One region of the Brevibacillus sp. NRRL NRS-603 genome, then DNA from elsewhere that is predicted to be linked to it. Evidence: riboswitches for the same ligand, from Rfam matches in the RefSeq annotation. Region 1 holds a riboswitch; each other region holds the start of a gene.
What was found. A riboswitch is a leader RNA that binds a small molecule or an ion and turns the genes downstream of it on or off. The one in region 1 is predicted to bind cobalamin.
Positions count from the first base shown of each region.

Region 2: another riboswitch for cobalamin. It lies ahead of nrdI (class Ib ribonucleoside-diphosphate reductase assembly flavoprotein NrdI); the one in region 1 lies ahead of C7R94_RS16285 (ABC transporter substrate-binding protein).
Region 3: another riboswitch for cobalamin. It lies ahead of C7R94_RS13925 (ABC transporter substrate-binding protein); the one in region 1 lies ahead of C7R94_RS16285 (ABC transporter substrate-binding protein).

Region 1 covers NZ_PXZN01000016.1:233,857-241,300, reverse strand. Annotated here, with positions in the region: gene C7R94_RS16305 (YitT family protein) at 1-348, opposite strand, end outside; gene cobU (bifunctional adenosylcobinamide kinase/adenosylcobinamide-phosphate guanylyltransferase) at 627-1,193, opposite strand; gene C7R94_RS16295 (ABC transporter ATP-binding protein) at 1,206-1,982, opposite strand; gene C7R94_RS16290 (FecCD family ABC transporter permease) at 1,991-3,028, opposite strand; gene C7R94_RS16285 (ABC transporter substrate-binding protein) at 3,030-4,025, opposite strand; cobalamin riboswitch at 4,183-4,332, opposite strand; gene C7R94_RS16280 (MBL fold metallo-hydrolase) at 4,482-5,426, opposite strand; gene C7R94_RS16275 (pyridoxamine 5'-phosphate oxidase family protein) at 5,583-6,146, shown strand; gene C7R94_RS16270 (MerR family transcriptional regulator) at 6,215-6,973, opposite strand; gene C7R94_RS30320 (hypothetical protein) at 7,110-7,280, shown strand; gene C7R94_RS16265 (manganese-dependent inorganic pyrophosphatase) at 7,331-7,444, opposite strand, start outside.
Region 2 covers NZ_PXZN01000012.1:535,766-543,209, reverse strand. Annotated here, with positions in the region: gene C7R94_RS09690 (hypothetical protein) at 1-51, opposite strand, end outside; gene tlp (small acid-soluble spore protein Tlp) at 178-396, shown strand; gene mnmA (tRNA 2-thiouridine(34) synthase MnmA) at 536-1,648, shown strand; gene C7R94_RS09675 (hypothetical protein) at 1,670-1,999, shown strand; gene C7R94_RS09670 (ACT domain-containing protein) at 2,039-2,551, shown strand; gene C7R94_RS09665 (alpha/beta hydrolase) at 2,583-3,404, opposite strand; cobalamin riboswitch at 3,575-3,774, shown strand; gene nrdI (class Ib ribonucleoside-diphosphate reductase assembly flavoprotein NrdI) at 3,936-4,295, shown strand; gene nrdE (class 1b ribonucleoside-diphosphate reductase subunit alpha) at 4,282-6,366, shown strand; gene nrdF (class 1b ribonucleoside-diphosphate reductase subunit beta) at 6,422-7,372, shown strand.
Region 3 covers NZ_PXZN01000013.1:419,127-426,570, reverse strand. Annotated here, with positions in the region: gene C7R94_RS13935 (heme ABC transporter ATP-binding protein) at 1-380, opposite strand, end outside; gene C7R94_RS13930 (FecCD family ABC transporter permease) at 377-1,435, opposite strand; gene C7R94_RS13925 (ABC transporter substrate-binding protein) at 1,460-2,479, opposite strand; cobalamin riboswitch at 2,648-2,847, opposite strand; gene C7R94_RS13920 (M24 family metallopeptidase) at 2,864-3,955, opposite strand; gene C7R94_RS13915 (alpha/beta fold hydrolase) at 4,079-4,849, shown strand; gene C7R94_RS13910 (ABC transporter permease) at 4,906-5,811, opposite strand; gene C7R94_RS13905 (ABC transporter permease) at 5,828-6,838, opposite strand; gene C7R94_RS13900 (ABC transporter substrate-binding protein) at 6,936-7,444, opposite strand, start outside.

The DNA.
Region 1 (7,444 bases):
CAAGACAGACGCCAGCGGCATCATTCTGCTCATATCCATGACAATGGGTGAGAATCGTTCAAACAAATCGTAAAATACGGTAAAAGCAAGTGATGCAAAAATGGTGTCCCAAATGAATTGGCGGCCTCTTACTAACCAAGCAACCAAAAACAGTGGAATATCCAGCAAAAGCATCACCATCGCTGGCGACAAGTCAAAGGCGTATTTCGCCAGTAACCCCAAGCCAACAAACCCGCCTTCAGACAAATGGTTCTGAAAGTTAATGTGATAATACGCAAAAGCAAGTAAACAAGCTCCAAACAAAATCATACTGTAACGCTTAGATAACTGCAGCGCTCTCCTCATCATGGTTTCCTCGCATTTTTGTCGGTTTAGGCACAGACGACCAACCGACTACCGAGGAACATCGCAAGCATAAGTCGCTACTCATACAAAGGGCCTCGCTTTCGTAGTAGGTTAGTCGTCTTCAGTGACGATCGACTACTACGAAGCTAGATGTAGGAGAGGTCAAAACGTTTCCAGATCGTCCTATGGGGACGCATGGTATCCTGATCCCTTCCATGGCTTTTCTTGTATTATATCATAAAAAAGGTGAAAAGACGACTCGAAACCGTCTTTTCACCGAGTTAAAATCGGAAAGCTTGTCCTTTTAGCTCCACCGGAATCCCTGCTGTGACAAGAAAAACTTGATCGGCAACAGCTGCCACGCGTTGATTCATTAACCCCGCCAAGTCTCGGAACATACGGCCTAACGGATGTTGCGGGACAAGCCCGTCGCCCACTTCGTTTGTCACCAGCAAAACGGTCCCCGGGTAATCTTTTAGCTTGTTTACCAGCATATCCACCTGCTGGAGCACTTTCTCAAACGGCTGCTCCTCTCCAAAATGCAACAGCCAATTGGACAGCCAAAGGATCAAGCAATCAACCAAAATCACGGTCTGCTGTTCTTGTATGTTCTTTTGTGCTCCCAGCTTCGCAAGCCATTCTGTCAATGCGTACGGCTCCTCAATCGTTTGCCAAGAAAAGTTGGACTGCAAACGGCGGTCGCGATGGTGCAAGATCCGCTCTTCCATTTCCTCATCAGTGATTTGTGCAGTCGCGATGTAAACACCCGAGGAGCCCAAATGAGCCGCGTATTTTTCGGCAAACGTGCTTTTTCCGCTGCGTGCTCCACCTGTAATCAGTACAATCATGCTTCCGTCTCCTTACACCTGCGATTGCAAAATAATTTGCGGCAAATGATGAATAGGATGCTCCATGACAATCGGTCTGGTTCCATATACAGCCTCTATTCTGTCACTTTGCAAGATGTCTTTTGGTGTACCCACGCTTATCTGCTTTCCTTTATGCAGCATCAAGATACGATCGCAGTATAAGGAGGCCAGATTCAGATCGTGCAGCACTGCAATGACCGTCACCTGCGTCGTCTTTTGCCATTTTCGCACGATGTCCATAAGTTGAATCTGGTACCCGATATCGAGGTAAGTCGTGGGTTCATCGAGCAAGAGCACCTGAGGTCGTTGGATCAATGCCTTCCCCAAAGCTACGCGCTGCTTTTCCCCACCACTCAACTGATCCAGTGTGCGCTCTTCCAAATGTTCAAGGCCAAGCATTTGTACGATTTCATCAATGAGCGATGCGACATCCTGCTTTTCTTCGCCCAGCCAATTTTGGTAAGGAAAGCGCCCCATCTCCAACACTTCTCGAACACGAAAGCCGACTGGCGGGAGACCCTCTTGCTCCAATACAGCGAGTATTTTGGCAAGCTCTTTGCGAGGATACGAATAAAGCTTTTTCTCCTGAAGCAAAATGTCTCCTGCATCTGCCTTGATGACTCCTGAAATCATTTTCAGCAAGGTGGATTTACCGCTTCCATTTGGTCCGATGATGCCAAAAAATTCTCCCTTGTCCACGCAAAAATCGATTCCGTGCAAAACAGGCGTGTCCTGATACGATTTTTGCAAGCTGCGCACATTGATCATTGCTTACGTTACCTCTTCCTAAAGCGTTTATTTTGCTTCAATAAATAAGCGAAAAACGGTGCTCCCAGAAATGCTGTCACGACACCGAGCGGGATTTCTGTGGGACTCAGTAGCATTCTGGCGAGAGTGTCAGCCCAAAGCACATAGATACCACCGCAGATCGCAGCCATCGGCAGTAAAATACGGTGGTCAGGACCAACCAGCAATCGGACGAGATGCGGAACCACCAAGCCAACGAAACCGATAATTCCCGCGATAGAAACCGCCGCAGCAGTCAGGAGAGTCGAGACGACCAGAACCATTAGCTTCGTTCGATCCACATGGACGCCGAGATGCGCAGCCTGCCGCTCGCCTAGCGCAAATAAGTTCAAGGAACGCGCGTAGCTCACCAGCACCATTCCCCCTATAACCAAGTACGGAATCAAGACGTATGTAAACGCCCAGCCCCGAAATGACAGACTGCCCATCAGCCAGAACACGATCTCATTCACGGTCTGGTCGGATAACGACACCATAAAGGAAACGAGCGAGCCGAGAAAAGCCTGCACCACGACACCCGACAAAATCAGGGTCTCGGTTTGCAGCTTTCCTTGCGTGTTCGCGAGTCCGAGTACGATCCATAAACTGAGCAGTCCTGTGAGAAAAGCGACAACAGGCGTGCTCCATGCACCTAAAAAGCTGATTTGCAAGCCAAAAAGGATCAAAAAGGCTGCTCCGACTGCAGAACCCGATGCCACGCCCATCGTAAACGGATCTGCGAGCGGATTGCGCAAAACTCCCTGAAAGCCCGCTCCCGCAAGCGACAAGCAGGCGCCAATCAAGACAGCCAATACAACCCGTGGAAAACGAACCTTCATGACAATTTGCTCAGATGATTCCGGCCACGTTACGGTGATCCACTCAGACAAGCCCGGGATCTGATGGAGCAGGATGAGCCATACTTGCGAAATGGGGAGTTGTGCAGCCCCCATCGAGATACTGATAACTATTGATGCCAGAAGGACGAGACAGCTGACTCCTCCCCATATGAACAATCGTCTCTTCATTTTATTTCACCAAGTCAGGGTAAATCGCCTTGGCTACTTCGATTAAGCCTTGTGTAATACGTGGACCAGGACGGGACAAAGTATTTTGGTCCATGCCAAAGATTTGTTTTTCACGGATCGCCTTCATTTTATCCCAGCCATTGCGATTCGCGATCAAATCCTCCAGCTTGGCGCCAGTCTTTTCATCGGTAATTCCGCTCGCATACAAAATGACGTCCGGGTCGTTTTGCAAAATCTTTTCTTCACTGATCGGATTCCAGCCTTGGGTGTCGGAAGCAATGTTTGTCGCTCCAGCCAGTGTGATGAGTTCGTCCATGAATTCGCCTTTTCCGACTGTCCAGCCTGGGGAGAATTCCAGGTATACCTTTTTCTTCTCTTCCGGTTTTACATTTTTCACGGCTTCTTGCACGTACGCGATATCCTTCTTCATTTGCGCGACGACTTTTTCGGCTTGTTCCTGTGTATTCGTGATAACTCCCATCGTTAAAACATTGTTAAGGATGTCATCCATCTTTGTCGGATGAGTAATATAGACGGGCATTCCGAGAGATTTGAGCTTGTCAGCAACTGGCTTTTCCATCGAAATCCCACCGACGATCATATCCGGCGTTTGAGCGAGAATGGCTTCTTCATTTGGTTTGACGACACCGCCAATTTTCGGTTTTGCCTTCGCCGCTTCAGGATAATCGTCATAGTCTGAGACAGCTACGATCCGATCTTCCAAGCCTAATGCGAACAAAATCTCTGTCTCGGCAGGTGATGTTGAGACGATTCGCTCAGGAGCTTTCGCAAAGGTTACTTCTTTTCCTGTCGCATCCGTAACTGTCAATGGATACGTTGTTTGTTTTGCAGGCTGCCCGGCCGCGCTCTCCTGCGGTGCTGTCTGCGGTACGCTTGTTTGTCCACCTGGTGCTGGCTGGCCGTTATCGTTACCCGCACAACCTGCGAGACTCGCCGCAACTAGTAATGGGATCATGAATCGCAATGAACGTTTCATATGTAGAACTTCCTTTCTGCATGTCTGATTGACTGTACCTTCCAATAAAAAAAGCGACCCTTGCTTCCAATCGGAAATCAAAGGGTCGGCACCTCAGTGCAAACAGACAGGATGATCTGCTTCCTGAAATAGGCCAATCCTTTCCGCGAAGGCAACAGGCACGAAACACAAACAGGCAGGTCTCCTGGCTTACGGCTGAGGAACGAGCCGATTTACAGTGGCGGGACCGCGTCGGATTTTCACCGACTTCCCTTTTCACCCGATCTTTTTGTTAAAAAGACGAGGCACCTATTTGCTGTTTGAAATTGTCACAGTCCATGATTCATCCTACATCATAGCATTCCTTGGATGAAAAAAGAATGACCAACACGCAAGCCAATACTTTCTTGCCCGCTAAAAATGAAAAACGCCTGAACAAAAGGTTCAGGCAACTGGAATGCTTTTGGCGGCAGGCTATTACCCTCGTTTGTGCAAATAATCTAGAATGCCCATGGAGCATACCTGTAAATCGAGCTTGAGTATTTCCAAAACTTCGTGGTCACCACTGATTCCTTGTGACTGTAGATGATCCGAGACTCGTTCAAATAGCGTACGAGACAGTTCTTCATAGGTTTGTCCAGCATCAATCGCTGACTCTCCTTCCGCCACAAACACAGGGAGCCACTCACGTATTTGGCGGTACACATCGTCTACCTGCTCAGACATCCCAAAATGACCAAAGTAAATGCGATTCAGCTTGCGTGCTTCAAAACGGTCTAAAGACGCTAACATGGCATCCGGGTCAAACTGATTCGGGGAAGTAGATGGCAGCACGAGGTGTATGCCATCCTTTTTAAGCTGTGGATAAAGTACACCGGCCGTATCACCTGTGAACATCCCGCGGCTTACGGGATCGTAGATGCTGAAGTGATGATTGGCATGCCCTGGCGAATCCATAAACTCCAATACGCAATTCTCTCCGATCTTTAGTGTATCCCCGTCCCCGCGAATCAAAATCCGCTCCACGGAAACAGCCTCAATCGGATCGAACAATCGATCAAAATCATCATGATACACTGCTCTCGCCCCTGCGATCAGTCGGCTCGGATCAACGAGATGACGTGCACCTTTCGGGTGGACAACGACCTTTGCGTTCGGGCAATCCTTTAGAAAAAGTCCGGCTCCTCCTGCATGATCCAAGTGTATGTGTGTGACGATGACGTATTTTACTTGTTCTGTCGTATAACCGAGCTTGGCAAGACCGGCCTTGATATACGGGACAGAGGGGCTTGGTCCTGTTTCGACCAAAGTGAGCTCCTCTTCTGCGATCACATATGTCCCCGTACGTTCTGCCCAGCCCATATCAAAACCGTCTATTAAATGGATGCGTTCCCCTAAGTAAATTGGCTGTGATGCTTGCATGTAAATGCTCCTCCTTTTCAAAAACAATATATTGCATGAATATTTACACTTTACCATCTATTTTGGACGCATTGAGGATAAACACACAAAATCTTCATATTTTTATCGTAATATGAGGACAGCAAAAATAATTCCATTACCTGGAGGGGTGCAAAAATGGGTAAGCTTTTTTCTGAATTACGACCTGAGCATGAGGCGTTTATCAAGAAGCAACAGATGTTCTTTGTTGCCTCTGCTCCTATGGACACGGATGGTCACGTGAATCTTTCACCAAAAGGGTACGATTCCTTTCGCATTATATCGCCTACAGAGGTCGCCTATTTGGACCTGACTGGAAGCGGAAACGAAACCAGTGCTCATCTACAGGAAAATGGCAGGATTACTCTCATGTTCTGCGCATTTGAAGGCCCCCCTCTCATCATGCGCCTCTACGGCAAAGGAACGGTTATTCTCCCAGATACACCTCGATGGGATGAGCTCGTGAAAGACTTCCCGCTTCTACCCGGGGCTCGTCAAATCATTACCGTGAACATCCAAGAAGTAAAGACTTCTTGCGGTTGGGCCATTCCCTTCTATACCTTTTCAAAAGACCGTGACACCCTTCAAAAATGGACCTTGGCTAAAGATGAGCAGGAACTGCTTGCTTATCAACAAGAAAACAACGTACGAAGCATGGATGGATTGCCAACACCATTGGGACAAAAGCTTTTCCCGCAGTAAAAGGGGATAACGAAACGTAAAACGAGAAAGAAGCTGCCTTGCTCGCAGCTTCTTTGTTTGAAACCTCTTTACTTACTGGTATAAATGGTCACTGCATCGCGGAGAAACGCGGCTACACCTGGCTGCTCCTTGTCATAGTAAGCGGTAAAACGCGGGTCATCGACGTACATCTGGGCAACACCTGCGTGCGCTTCTTTGCTGTAGCTGTCCCAATAAAAGCTGAGCCATTGACGGTGAAGATCTGCTGCTTTTTGCGCAAGCTCATGAGCAGGATCTCCCGTCGCAAAAGCCTGTGCCAACGTCTCATGCAGTTCTTCATTCAACTGCTCAAGTGCGGCGTACTCCTGCTCGGTCATTCCTTTGATTTTTTGATTGGATTTGTCAACCAGGTCACTTCCATATTTTGCACGAATTTCTTCTCCGTATTGCGCCTCGTTGTCGTCAACCAACTTTTGCTTGAAGCCTTCAAATTTTTGTTTGTCACTCATCGTTTTGGTCCCCTCTCTTTGTGCTAATGTCAAATCGACATTGGCGATTAACGCATCCAATTGCGCTCGCCTTTCCAGGAGCTTCTCGCGGTGCTCCCGCAGTGCCCGGTCAGCATCAAAGGTTGGTGAATTCAGGATCTCCTTGATTTCCTCCAAGCTCACACCCAGCTCGCGGTAAAAAAGGATTTGCTGCAATCGATCAACCTCTTGCTGTCCGTAAATGCGATACCCTGACGAATTGATTCTCGCCGGCTTGAGAAGATCAATTTCATCGTAGTATCGGAGCGTCCGGGTGCTGACACCCGCCAGGAGTCCTAGCTTTTGCACCGTATATTCCATGTTCATTCCTCCTGACAAATTGATCGTACACATTTACGGACCGTCAATGTCAAACACATTTTCATAAAAAAATTGGCGTTACTCTTTATCCATAATTTGCTAAAATATAGAGAAAGACATACAAGGGGGGACTTCGATGCTCTATATCATCGGCTTCATTGTAGCCATAGTCGGTGCTGGATGGGGATTAACAGGGCTGCTCAGTCTTAAAGCGAGAGATAAATATGCCATCACGCATTACAGTGAAGATGCTTATGCCCAGCAAACCTTGTCCCATATGCATACCGACCCTACCCAAGGAATGTAAACATAAAAAATGGCTGCCCGCATCCTGTGCATGGCAGCCACCTTTCTTTTTTACAGAGCTTGGAATGTATCGGTCAATACCGGTACGATTTGCTTCTTGCGGGAGACAACGCCCTTCAGAACAGCTTTGTTGTCCACCAATGTTACTTGGTACGCTTTTTCTAC
Region 2 (7,444 bases), on a different contig from region 1:
ATCAGAGATGATCCGAAGCAGCTTTCTTTCCAACAAATCTAAGGAAGCCATAGGTGAAACCCTCTTTTTCGTTTAATCCGTGTTTCTTCTATTATAACACGGGTACATAAAGAAACCATGATTGGCGCACAATGGTAAAGGTGTAGAATATAACCCTTTGTAGGAGGCGTATCGATTATGGCGAAGCCGGATGACCGTTCTGACAACGCAGAAAAGCTCCAACAGATGATTTCCAATACGGAAGTGAACATTCGTGAGTCCGAAGATTATCTGACGGCTCATGCTGGAGAGATTTCTGCAGAGGAAAAAGCAACCCTCGAAGCGAAAAATGAGCGTCGTGAAGAAAGCATCGAGGGATTTCGCGCGGAAATCAAGGATGAATCTTCGCAGGCATAACCTTTCAACCAAACGTCTGGCGCCAACTTTGCGTCAGACGTTTTTTCATTCTCTCGGGCAAAAGTGCAACAAAACATGATTTGTTTTGCGAAACATGGTAATCTGTAAGGGTACAAATTGAATAAGAGGAGAAAGACTTATGAAGCGACCAGAAGATACACGCGTCGTTGTCGGCATGTCTGGCGGAGTCGACTCCTCCGTGACGGCTTACCTGCTTAAGCAACAGGGATATGACGTCATCGGCATCTTCATGAAAAACTGGGATGATACCGATGAATTCGGCCACTGCACGGCGGAAGAAGACTTCCAGGATGTCCGGCGCGTCTGTGAACAGATCGGCATTCCATATTACACGGTAAACTTTGAAAAAGAATACATGGACAAGGTATTCCAGTATTTTTTGGATGAATATAAACGAGGACGCACACCGAATCCGGATGTCATGTGCAACCGTGAAATCAAGTTTGGTGAGCTTCTTGCCAAGGTGATGGATCTAGGGGCGGATTATATTGCTACCGGCCATTACGCGCAGGTCAAGTACATCGATGGCGAGTACAAGCTGATTCGTGGTGCTGACAACAACAAGGACCAGACTTACTTCTTGAATGTATTGGGCCAAGAACAGCTATCCAAAACGATGTTCCCCATTGGTCATCTTCCAAAACCTCAAGTAAGGGAGATCGCAGAAAAAGCGGGACTCTATACAGCGAAAAAGAAGGATAGCACAGGGATTTGCTTTATTGGCGAACGCAACTTCCGTGAGTTCCTGCAAAACTATTTGCCTGCCAAACCAGGAAATATCGAGACCGTAGATGGAGCAGTCATCGGTACGCACGACGGACTGATGTACTATACACTGGGTCAACGACAAGGCTTGGGGATAGGTGGAGGTCATGGCACAAGCGGACAACCTTGGTTTGTTGTAGACAAGGATCTGGAACGGAATGTCCTGATCGTTGGCGAAGGCTCTGATCATATCCGTCTGTACTCGAAGAGTCTCCTGTCGACCAACGTTAGCTGGGTGAGTGATAAGAAACCATCCGAAACGTTTACTTGTACAGCCAAATTCCGTTATCGCCAGCCAGATCAGGGAGTAACTGTTCACCTGCTCGAGGATGGCAACGTAGAAGTTGTATTTGATCAGCCGCAAAAAGCAGTGACACCTGGTCAGGCTGTTGTTTTCTACGATGGAGAAGTATGCTTGGGTGGAGGTACGATTGACAAGGTACGCTTAGTCGATAAAGAGAACTAAGATAGACGGGGGAAGCACTCGGTGGATGCTACGAAAAAATCAAAAGTGATTATCGTTTCGTTTTTGGCGGGAGCGGTTCTCTTGGCGATCATCTCTTATTTCGGGATGGCCTCCATGGGTAAAGAGCATATGGCGACGATCCAAAACGTCATCAAGGAGAACGGCGGGATTGTAAACGCGGATGGAGTGACAGCGGTTCCGCTGGAGGAAAGTCCTTTTCCCAACGGCGGAAAAGGCAATACTATCTACCGAATCTACTATACAAAAGATGGGCAAACGTTGACGGCTTGGTATCGTGCTGATAACGAATCCTCCATTAAGAAAGAGCCGGAAGCATGGATTCTGCCGTAAAAACAAGGATAAACCTGACTGGGAGAGTGAAGGCATCACATGACCCAATATGCTGGACTGCGTGAGCTGGCTGAACTGATTCGAAGACTCGAGCCAGAGTTAGCGGGTGCACAATTAAGTATTCTTGCTCATGAAAATAAAGAGGAAATCGCAACAATGCTAGTGGAAGGACTCGGGACGAAGGTTCCTGTCCAACACAGCTCCGGCGAATATGCGAATCATTTGGCGATTTTGCGTGTAGGAGCGAACAAGTACACCTTTGCGCAGGACTGGAGAGAAGTGTACATCAGTGAAGTAAATTACTGCGCGTGTCGCATACCTCCAGGGGCCCATGGATTGTTGGTTCACCATATCGATTATCCAGGCGTGATTTATGATGTCTCACGAAAACTGGCCGAGTATCAAATCAATGTTTCCAAGTTGAATGTATCGCGCGAGCAAAAAGGGAAGAATGCCCTGCTTATCTCTGTGACTGATGAAGAGATTACACCGACGATTGTATCCGCCATCGAAGAGCTGCCCCAAATCACCAAAGTGTTATCTCTCCAGTAAGCGAATCATGCTAAACAAAAACTGCCCGTTTTTAGCGGGCAGTTTTTTTCGTAGCGAATTTGAGTCCTTGGCTAATGAGGACTGGTAAAACGGACGAATGATTTTCGTCAGCAAATTCTTTAAAGGAAGCTTTGATTTGACCGTTGCCCATGGAGGACAATCGTTCGACCAGCGCCAGAGATTTTTCTTTGACCAAGAATCGCCCATCGTTTTCCAGCTCCCCAATGGTGAGGAGCGCATGAACGTCGAGGTCATCTGTCAGCAGCTTCGGCAATTGACTCTCCTTCGCAAGCAGGACACTCTCATTCCAATGAATCGAGGGACTCCCAGCTATATAACGTTGAAAAGCATGTGGTTTGGTCAAAAGTACATGCAAAACAAACAACCCGCCTAGCGAATGTCCAAAAATCGCTTGCTGCGTCCGATCGACGGGGAAGTCGTTTTCGATGCTGGGCTTGAGCTCCTCCTCCAAAAAGGTGAGGAACTGCTCCGCTCCTCCCATCTGAGGCCACTCTGCACCTTTTGGGTTGCCAGGAAGCTCTGAGAAGGGAACTTCATACGTGTAATCAAAGAAACGGGCAGGATGGTACGGTCCGTCCGTTGGATACCCAATCCCGACGACGATAGCAGGATACACGCCAGTTCGTTCAGGGCCACGTGATTGTTTCCGTATCGCTTCGGTCATGGTGGCAAAAACAGAGTTGCCATCTAGCAAATATATGACGGGAAAGCCTGATTCCGGAGGGGGATCGGCAGGTACACTTACGAAAATGTGATAGTCTCGTTCTTGATAAGTCATGATTTTACTGTAAGAACGAGGAATGACGACCGGTTGATAGTCGGTGCTTTTCATGACGGCTACTCTCCAATCTCTCCAAGGCTAACCAACACGCACAAAATCTATTATATGAACGGGAACCAGAGATTGGCAATAGCCGAAAAAGGAGAATAGTTAGTTTTCGAAAAGAGCCCATACTGAGCTTGACTCCTACGATATATTGAGGTAAAGTAAGTTTTACCAACTACATATTGATGCGGTAAGGTGTTTACCAGCTAGATTTGGTAGACTTAATAGGGAAGTCGGTGAGAATCCGACGCGGTCCCGCCACTGTAATGAGAGAGTTCCATTTACGAGTGAATGCCACTGATCTTGAAGGATCGGGAAGGTGTAAATGGAGCGATGATCCAAAAGCCAGGAGACCTGCCTAACCGCTTGCACTGTTTACCCTACGGGAGATAGGGAAGTGTTCGAGCGCTCAATTCGCATTGGCGAATTGCTAGATGGAAGTCATCACGCGCATTCGGCATGTAAACGTCGGATGCGCTTTTACTTTGGCTAAATAACATACATACAGAGTAAAAATAGTAGGATAGGATGAGGGACATGCTAATCGCTTACGATTCAAAAACAGGAAACGTCCGAAGATTCGTCAATAAAATTAATTTGCCACATGTGGAAATTGATCAAGATATGGTGCTGGACGAGCCATTCATTTTGATCACATACACGACAGGATTCGGACAAGTGCCGGAGAAGGTGGCGACGTTCCTGAAGCGAAATCATGTCCATCTGCGCGGAGTATCCGCTAGCGGCAACCGCAACTGGGGAGCCAGCTTCGCCAGAAGCGCGGATACGATCGCGAGCCAATATGGCGTTCCGGTAATTTCAAAATTTGAACTGTCCGGTACCGGCCGGGATGTGGAACAATTTACGAGTGGGGTGGCAGCAATTGCGGCATATTGAATTGAACAACGAACTGATGCAGCGTGGCAACGACGGATTTTATCAACTGGAAAAGGATCGGGAAGCGGTTGCGGTCTTCATGGAAGAAGTGCAGTCCAATACGATGACTTTTGGCAGTGTCAAAGAACGCATGGACTATTTGATCGAGAATGACTTCTATGAAAACGTCTATGAAACATACACTGTTGAGCAGGTCGATGAAGTTTTTCGTTTGGCCTATGACGCTGATTTTCAATTTGCTTCGTACATGGCTATCTCCAAATTTTATAAAGATTACGCTTTGAAAACGAACGATAAATCGATGTACTTGGAGCAGTATCCAGACCGGGTGGCCGTTGTGGCACTGTCCCTTGGACAAGGTGACTTTGAGCTCGCCAAGCGTTTAACAGTCTCCATGATGGATCAACGCTTGCAGCCGGCGACACCTACCTTCCTGAACGCAGGCAAAAGCCGCCGTGGAGAAATGGTCTCCTGCTTCTTGCTAGAAATGGATGACTCACTGAACTCCATCAACTTTATTTTGGGAACTTGTATGCAGCTATCCAAAATTGGCGGCGGTGTAGCGGTGAACCTGTCCAAGCTTCGCGGACGAGGAGAGCCGATCAAAGGCGTCGAGGGCGCAGCAAAAGGTGTCATGCCAGTTCTCAAGCTGCTGGAAGATGCGTTTTCCTACGCAGATCAAATGGGGCAGCGCAAAGGCTCAGGTGCAGCATATTACAACATCTTCGGCTGGGATATCAACGAGTTTCTCGATTGCAAAAAGATCAATGCAGATGAAAAGGCACGCATCAAAACGTTGTCCATCGGCCTGATTGTACCAAACGTTTTCTACAAGCTGGCTGAGGAAAACAAGCCATTGACTGTGTTTGCTCCATACTCCGTGTACAAAGAATACGGCGTGCATCTGGATGATATGGACCTTGATGAGATGTACGAGGAGCTATTGGCAAACGATCGCATTAAGAAAAAGACCGTGATGAGCGCACGCGAGATGCTGACCAAAATCGCGATGATCCAAATGGAATCGGGCTATCCGTACATCATGAACAAAACGAATGCGAACAACAACCATGCGCTGAAAGATCTCGGTTCGGTGAAAATGTCCAACCTGTGCACGGAAATCTTCCAGCTACAGGAGACTTCCACGATTACCAATTACGGCGAGATGGATATCATTCGTCGCGATATTAGCTGCAATTTGGCATCACTCAATATTGTCAACGTGATGGAACGCAAAATGATCCGTGAATCCGTCCACGAAGGAATCGAAGCCATTACAGCCGTGAGTTATATGACGCGTGTAGAAAACGCTCCAGGCGTTCAAAAGGCAAATCGCGAGCTGCACTCAGTAGGTCTCGGTGCGATGAACCTTAACGGTTATCTGGCAAAGAACAAAATCGCTTATGAGAGTGAAGAGGCGAAGGATTTCGCTCGTACGTTTTTCATGATGATGAACTTCTACTCCTTGGAAAAAAGCATGGAAATTGCCAAGGAAACAGGCAAGACCTTCTTGGGCTTTGAACAATCGGAATATGCAAAAGGCACTTATTTTAACAAGTACGTGACGAACGATTATAGCCCGCGAACGGAAAAAGCAAAGCTTCTCTTCGAAGGAATGCACATTCCGACGCCAGAGGATTGGGCGCAACTAAAGCAAAAGGTGCAAAAGCATGGCGTTTACCATGCGTACCGTTTGGCAATTGCACCGACACAGAGCATTTCCTATATTCAGAATGCGACTTCTAGCGTGATGCCAATCGTTGAGCATATCGAAACGAGAACGTATGCCAACTCTACGACGTATTACCCGATGCCATACTTGTCGCAGGAAAACTATTTTTACTACAAATCGGCGTATGTAATCGATCAATTCAAAGTGATTGATCTGATTGCCGAAATTCAAGAGCACATTGACCAAGGAATTTCGACCGTGCTGCACGTGAACAGCAATATTTCAACCAGAGAACTGGCTCGCTATTACATTTACGCAGCGAAAAAAGGTCTGAAGTCACTCTACTATACGCGTACGAAGCATTTAACTGTAGAAGAGTGCATTAGCTGCGCAGTTTAGTGAACTCGATTCATATAAGGAAAAGCATCAAGCAAAAAGAGAAGAGGAACGCCATATGAAAGCAGTCAATTGGAACAGGCCGGACGACGATTTTACGATGACGTTTTGGAATCAAAACATCATGCAGTTCTGGACGGATGATGAGATTCCGCTGTCAGATGACAAGATGGCCTGGATGGAGCTTAGTGAGACTGAACGGGACACGTATAAAAAAGTATTAGGCGGTCTTACCTTGCTGGATACGGTTCAGGGTGGAGTAGGGATGCCGAAGATCATGGAGCATGTCGATGGATTGCAAAGAAAAGCAGTTCTCGCCTTCATGGGTATGATGGAGCAAATCCATGCCAAATCGTACAGCAGTATTTTTACAACGCTGGCATCGACAGAAGAGATTGACGGTATTTTTTCGTGGGTAGAAAACAATCCACATCTGCAAAAGAAAGCGGCCCTCATCTCGAAGCGCTATCAAGAAATTGAGAAACCGAAAGACTTGTACATGGCGATGGTAGCGTCCGTCTTCCTGGAAAGCTATCTGTTTTACAGCGGCTTCTTTTATCCGCTCTATTTGGCGGGTCAAGGAAAGATGACAAGCAGCGGGGAAATTATCGACCTGATTGTTCGCGATGAGAGTATCCATGGACTCTATGTCGGCGTTCTCGCACAAGAAGTCTATCAGGGTCTAAGTGTGGTCGAGCAGACCGCAGCAAAAGAGGAGCTGTATGCTCTTTTGCATGAGCTGCAAGAAAATGAAGAGGCCTATACGACTTCGTTGTATACGGAAATCGGATTGGCTGACGAGGTTCATGCGTACGTGCGCTACAACGCGAACAAGGCATTGATGAATCTGGGGCTGGATCCGCTATTCCCAGAGGAAGAAGTGAACCCGATCGTACTGAACGGTATTCGTACGCAGACGAAGCAGCATGACTTCTTCTCGAAAAAAGGAAATGGCTATGTCCGCACCCTGAACGTAGAACCGTTGACCGACGATGATTTTAGATTTTAATATGACATAAAATGGATTTTGTGTTACTGTATGAACAGTATGCTGCCCTGCTCGTTTATTGGGGCACTTCAC
Region 3 (7,444 bases), on a different contig from region 1:
CCTACCCGCTGTAATGCTTCTTCACAAATCCGAACGTCTTCTGCGTTATCGGACTGAAACAGTCTCTTATGCGGAGCACGTCCCATATTCACGATTTCGGTCACCGAAAAATCGAATTCCACAGAGGTCTCCTGCCGTACTGTCGCCATTCGCTGAGCGTTTTGGCGCGAGGTTAGCTTGTATACGTCGTCGCCATCGAGTGTGATCCATCCCGAACGCGGCTTCAATACACGATAAATGCTTTTAAGCAATGTGGACTTCCCACTGCCATTCGGCCCGATCAGCCCTACAAACTCTCCAGAGCGCACCTCCAGACTGACGTTGCGCAGGATTCCCTTTTTCTCCAGTTCGACCGAAATATTCTCAACCTGCAAATTCATCGTCCGCTACCTCCAAAGGAATAAGAACTCCGCAACATCAGCCAGATAAAGAATGGACCTCCACACAGCGCTGTCAAAATACCAATCGGCAGCTCTTCCGGTGCAAATGCAAGCCTGGCTACTACATCAACCCAGATGAGAAAAATCGCGCCAAACAAAGCACTGACAGGCAGGACACGTCTGTGATCCGATCCGACCATCACACGGACGATATGGGGCATCATTAACCCGACAAAACCGATTGATCCCGCGATGGACACGATCACCCCCGTGAGCAGTGCCGTGATCACTAGGAGAAGCTTGCGGAATTGCACCGTATTCACTCCCAATGTTCCTGCTGACTCCTCGCCCATCAGCATTGCATTGAGCGAGCGGTATTGGGCCATTAAGACGATGAGACAGATGACGACAATCAATGTAGGGATCGTCAAGTACTCCCATTTCCCGCCAGCCAGACTTCCACTTAACCAAAACAAAACCGTCCCAATTCCATGCTCATTCGGCGCTGAAAAAACAAGGAGACTGGTAATAGCCGACAAGATCGCCGATATCGCAATTCCAGCCATGAGCAGGCGTACCGTCGAGTTTTGTCCACCGATACGGGATAGCGTAAAAATGAGAATGATGGACACAAGGGAGCCTGTAAAAGCGCCAAAGGATAGCGCATACTGCCCGTACATGCTGAATGCTCCGAATATAATCACCAAGGTAGCTCCAACCGAAGCACCTGAAGATACGCCTAACACATACGGGTCAGCCAGGGAGTTGCGAACCAACGACTGAATCGCTACTCCCACGACAGACAGACCTGCGCCGACGATCGCCCCCAAGAGTACACGCGGAAAGCGAATATCCCAAATAATCGTTTGCTCCCCTTTGGACCAATCCACCTCAATCCATTGGGTGAACATCGGAATTTTCGATAAGGCGATTTTCCAAACCGTTGTCGGCTTAATCTCCACTGATCCCAAGGTAACTGCGAACGTGATCGAGAGGAAGAGTCCGACCAGTAGAGTAATGATGATATAAGGTAATTTGATCTGTTGCAGTGCTATTCCCTCCCTTAAAAAGGGTGTACTCTATTTGAATTTATCCGGGTAGAGTCCTTCCGCCAATATTTTTAGCGCAATCGGTGCTCGAACACCTTCAGAAGCCGCAGACAAAGGCAATACCATCAGTCGTTGATTTTTAATCGCCGGAATATCCGCTAGTTCTTTTTTGGTCAAAAGGAAATTGCGTTTTTGCTCGACGGTTCTATCACCGTAGTCTACGATAATAATCACATCTGGATTGCGACTCACTACTTGTTCCCAACTGACCTCTGCCCAACCCTTTTGAATGTCATCAAAAATGTTCTTACCGCCAGCAGTCTTAATTAAGGACGTCATGTAGTTGTTGGCTGCTGTGAAAGGTTTATCTTCCCCGTTGTCGTACACGAACACTTTCAGTGGCTCGTCCACCTTGCCAATTTTGCTAATCGTTTGATCCATTTCACTCTTCATTTTATGGATCAAATCATTGGCTTTGTCCTCCACACGGAAAATGCGCCCAATATTCGTAATATCCGCGAACACATCGTCAATTGTCGGTCCAGGAATGCTAGATGACTCTTGCAGATACGATTTGATGCCGACCTTTTCCAAGTCCTGCATCGTTCCTACGCCCTTTTCGCCGAATCCACTTTTCCATCCGGCGTATACGAAGTCTGGGTTCGCTGCCAACAGCACTTCTTTCGTAGGATACTTGTCAGACAGTACCGGAATCTTGTCGTAATCTGCCTTTAACTCCGGAAGGATTTTATCGTCTAGGCACGCGGTTCCGACCATTTTATCAGCCAGGCCCAATGCCAGCATGATTTCCGTGACGTGTTGGTTCAAAGTCACAGCACGCTCAGGCGCTTTTGGATAGGTCATTTCGATGCCATTATTGGTTAGTGTTACAGGCTTGCTCTCTGATGCTGGAACAGCTGTTTGTTCTGTTTTGGCTGGAGCCTGTGTTGTCGTAGCAGAGCCGCATGCCGAAACCAAAAGCATGGCAGCTGTCATGATACCGAAACCTAGTCCCTTCATTAATGTATGTGTTTTGTTTGCCTTAAACATCAGTAATCCCCTTTTCTGTTGGAAATGTTGGGTTGAACCAATCCTCCACAAAAAAAGCACCCCCCATTTCAATCGGGAGGTGCACGACAAACGTAGATAAAGCTATAAGCAGGCACAAAGGCGCCCTTTCATAGACTGCTTCCACATCTGTCCCATCCTCGTGGGTCGATTGTATATGATCGCATGGCAGGTCTCCTGGCTTACGAATCAACACCCCCAGCTACCTTCCCATTTTTTGTCTTGCAAAAAACAGTGGCTATTCGCTAGGCGCTCCTCGTTACAGTGGCGGGACCGCGCCGGTTTCTCACCGGACTTCCCTTTTAAGCTGACGGCTTATACCATCCAGCACCATTCGATACGTATTCAATTTTCACGATTTTTTCATTAGTTGATAGAAGTCAGTTTTTTCGGGAACTGCGTGAGTATTTCAACGCCCGTTTCCGTAACCAATACATCGTCTTCAATTCGCACGCCGCCTACACCTGGAAGATAGATGCCTGGCTCAATCGTAAATACCATCCCTGGACGAAGCGCTTCTTGGTTCTGGCTGTGAACAGACGGATATTCGTGTACATCCATCCCAAGTCCATGCCCCAGACGGTGCATGAAGTATTCTCCGTAGCCTTTTGCGGTAATGACATCGCGAGCGGTTTTATCCAAATGCGCAAAGGTCACACCCGGACGAATCTCAGCAATTGCTGCTTCGTTGGCAGCCAATACTGTCTCGTAAATTTCTTGTAGCTGGGCACTTATCTCGCCTACAGCAAAGGTACGAGTAATATCGGATACATATCCGTTTGCAGCCACCCCGATATCAAACAAAAGCAAGTCGCCTTCTTGGACTTGGCGTGTTCCTGGCTTTCCGTGTGGCAGTGCCGACTTCTCCCCTGCCAATACCATGGACGTAAAGGATGGACCTTCTGCACCCAAGCGCTTCATCTGGAATTCCAGCTCAGCTACGATTTCGGTCTCGGTCATACCTATCTTGACTTTTTTCAGGGTCTCCCGCAAGGAATCCTCGACCAACACAACAGCGTGCTTCAGACGATCCACTTCATCCGCGGATTTGATCAATCGCATTTCACGCAGTGGCTCTTCCACGTCCACATAGCTCGACGCCAGAACAACTTGCCCAAGTGCTTCGTAGCGCTCGACAGTCATATGACTTTTCTCAATTCCGAGCTTCGCCAAGTTCGCTGGCAACACTTGCTTGAGAATTTCATACGGGTTTTGGATATCCGTATGTGTATAGATATCTTGAACGAACGAAGCTTCTGCCGCTGCTTCTCGATCAAGAGCAGGTACAATCAAGGAAGGCTTTCCCTCAGCAGGAATAACAAGACCCATAAAACGTTCATGCGGGTCAGTAAAAAATCCGGTCAAATAGTAGACGTGCTTGGGAGAGGTAATCAACACCGCGTTCAGCTCTTGCTCTGTCAAAAACGTGTGGAGCTTCGAAATGCGCTCTTGAAACAACTTCTTCACCCTGCTTTCACCAATTATTCTATTGCGAGAATACCACTTCCCCATCAAAAAAAGAAGAGTTCAATTGCAAAATCTACTTCGTATCGGACAACCTAAGGGTGGGGTGAAAATAAAATGGAACAAATACTCGTGCATCAGGATGGCAAACAGTTTACTTTTCACATATCGGGAAAAGGCCAACCGTTATTGTGTATCCATGCGCCATGCATCGGCTCTATCAATTTTATTTATCAGCAAACACTCGCAGATACATATCAGCTCATTGTCCCTGATTTGCCCGGACATGGTGACAGTTCGCCGATGGAGAAGCCTTTTTCTATTGGAGAGTTGGCAGAACAGCTCCATAGGCTGATCCCGTCACTCGGCATTGAGCGTCCCTTTATTTTAGGGTACTCCCAAGGTGCTTCTATCGCCCTTGAATATTGTCTTCGCTATCCTGATCATGCACAAGGCGGCATACTCGTGAGCGGTTTTTCCGAAGTAAATGACCTGTATTTACATGGACGATTCTGGATGGCACAGGCATTGTCGATGCTTCACGGAGCTCCTCTTTTAGCCCGTTCGATTGCTTCCTCACATGTCGATGACCCAGAAATGCGGGAAAAGTGGACAGCGCACGCCTCCAAAACAGATCCCACCAGCCTGAAATACCTTTACGCTGCCGGACATCGTTATCAATGTACGGAGCGTCTTGGGAATATCCAGCTTCCGATTTTACTTGCCTATGGCGAACAAGATAAACGGATGCATCATTATGCGCAAATGCTTTCGATGAAATTGCCAAAAGCAAGACTCGAGATGATCCCTAACGTAAAACATCAAGTCATCACGAAAGCTGCTCCTGCTTTCAATCAGTTGTGCCGCACCTTTATGGAACAAGGATAAATAAGAAAAGACAGAGGGACGGCATCTCCATTCCCTTCTGTCTTTTTGCAATTGGATTAGCTCTTCATTCGCGGGTCGAGTGCATCGCGCAAGCCGTCCCCGATTAAGTTAAAGCCGAGAACAGTCAGCATGATAGAGAGCCCCGGAAAAATAACAGTCCATGGTGCTTTCTGAATGTACTGACGGGAATCAGCAAGCATTTTTCCCCATTCTGGTTCTGGTGCTTGTGCACCCAGCCCGAGAAAGCCAAGTGCAGCTGCTTCGATAATCGCTGTTGCGATCCCCATCGTCCCGGTCACAATAATTGGGGCGAGGCTGTTCGGCAAAATATGCTGCATGATAATCCGGGAATTTTTCATTCCGATTGCCCGTGCAGCCATGACGAACTCTTCTTCCTTCAAGCTCAATACGCGTGCGCGCACCAAGCGTCCAAATGTCGGAATGTTAATAATTGCAATCGCAATCAAGGCGTTTTGCAGAGAAGGCCCCAAGATGGCAACGACAGCGATAGCCAAAAGAATACTTGGAAACGCAAGCATAATATCAAAGAGACGAGAAATGATCGTATCGATCCATCTGCCATAGTATCCTGCCAAAAGACCGAGCAAGGTCCCTGCGAGAACGGAGCCAATGACAGAGAACGTCCCTACCCACAAGGAGATTTGTGCCCCATAAATAACGCGACTAAATACATCACGACCATTGTAATCTGTTCCAAACCAATGCGCTTCAGAAGGCGGCTTGTTTTTCATCACGAGCTCGCCTTCGTAGTACGGATACGGAGCAATCCATGGAGCTAGTACCGCCACAACAATGAAAAACAAAATAATCCCGAAGCCCACCAACGCCAGCTTGTTTTTTCGCAGCGTCCTCCATGCATCCTTCCAAGGAGAGACTACTTCTTCTTGCTTCACTTTTAAAGGTACTACCTGCGCTTGTGGTTGTAATTGTGGTTGTGCCATGTCTCTTCGTCCCTCCTTAGCGATATTTGATGCGTGGATCGATATAGGCGTACAAAAGGTCGACCAAGAGATTGATCAGGACGAAAATCGTCGCGATCACAAGAATACCGGATTGGATAACCGGATAGTCACGGTTTCCAATGGCAGTCACAATATAACGACCGACACCTGGCCATCCGAAGATCGTCTCTGTCAAAACAGCTCCACCCAGCAGCAACCCTGTTTGCAAACCAATTACCGTCAAAACAGGGATCATCGCATTTTTCAGTGCATGCTTGTACACGACCCAAAACTGTGTCAGCCCTTTTGCACGAGCGGTTCTGACATAGTCGGCTCGCATGACTTCCAGCATGCTCGAACGAGTGATACGTGCAATGATCGCCATCGGGATCGTACCTAACGCGATTCCTGGCAGAATTAAATGCTTGATAACCTCCCATAGCTGATCCCAACGACCAGCCATCATCGTATCCAGTATATAAAAGTGCGTAATGGCCTCTACGGGATTACGCGAATTGTCGCGACCAACTGATGGCAGCCATTTCAGTTCTTGGGCAAACACCCATTGCTCCATCAAACCTAGCCAAAAAATCGGCATGGATACACCAACCAAAGCGATCAACATCGCACAGTAGTCAAACCAGGAGTTTTGCTTCCACGCAGAAAGAATCCCTGCATTTACACCGATAAACACCGCAATCAGCATGCTCACAATTGTAAGTTCAGTCGTCGCCGCCAAATAAGGCATGATTTCATCTGAAATCGGCGCATTCGTTTGCAATGATTCCCCAAGATTTCCGCTCAAAATATTTTTCATATAATCGAAATACTGTATGTACCACGGATTATTCAATCCCAATGCTTCTCGTATGTCTGCAATCGCTTGTGGTGTTGCTTTTTCTCCCAAAATCGTCAAAGCCGGATCACCAGGGATGGCACGAATAATGGAAAAAACGATGATTGACATGCCCACTAAGACAGGAATGAGCATTAAAATTCTTCGAATGCTGTAAGCTAGCAATGCCATCTCCTCGCCTTCCTGCATAAAATAATCGCTACATAATGAATGAAAGGAGGGTAAGAAGAGGTATGCACTCCTCTTACCCTTTTCCTAATGAAATAGCTTACTTGAAGTCTACCTTTTCCAAACTTTCAGATCCTTTTGGATGCGGGTTGTAGTCTATGATATTCGCTTTTCCTGCCAATGCTGGTGTAGAGTGTGCCAGCGGAACCATTGGCACATCTTTGAAGATGATCTCTTGTACTTGTTTGTACAGCTTTTCACGCTCTGCTTGGTCTGGATTGGATTGAGCTTTCATCATCAATTGAGAAGCTTCTTCGTTTGCCCAGCGTGTATAGTTGTTGCTACCGATGCTGTTTTTGTCGAGCAAGACAGCAAGGAAGTTGTCAGGGTCTCCATTGTCACCTGTCCAGCCAAGCATGAACATTTCTTGCTCACCCAAACGAGTCTTTTCCAAATACGTTGCCCATTCCATCGTCACGATCTCAGCATCAATCCCGATTTTCTTCAGGTCTTGCTGGATTGCTTCTGCAATTTTCACACCTTCTGGCATGTACGGACGTGGAACTGGCATTGCCCAGAACTTGATTTTAAAGCCGTTTGGATGTCCTG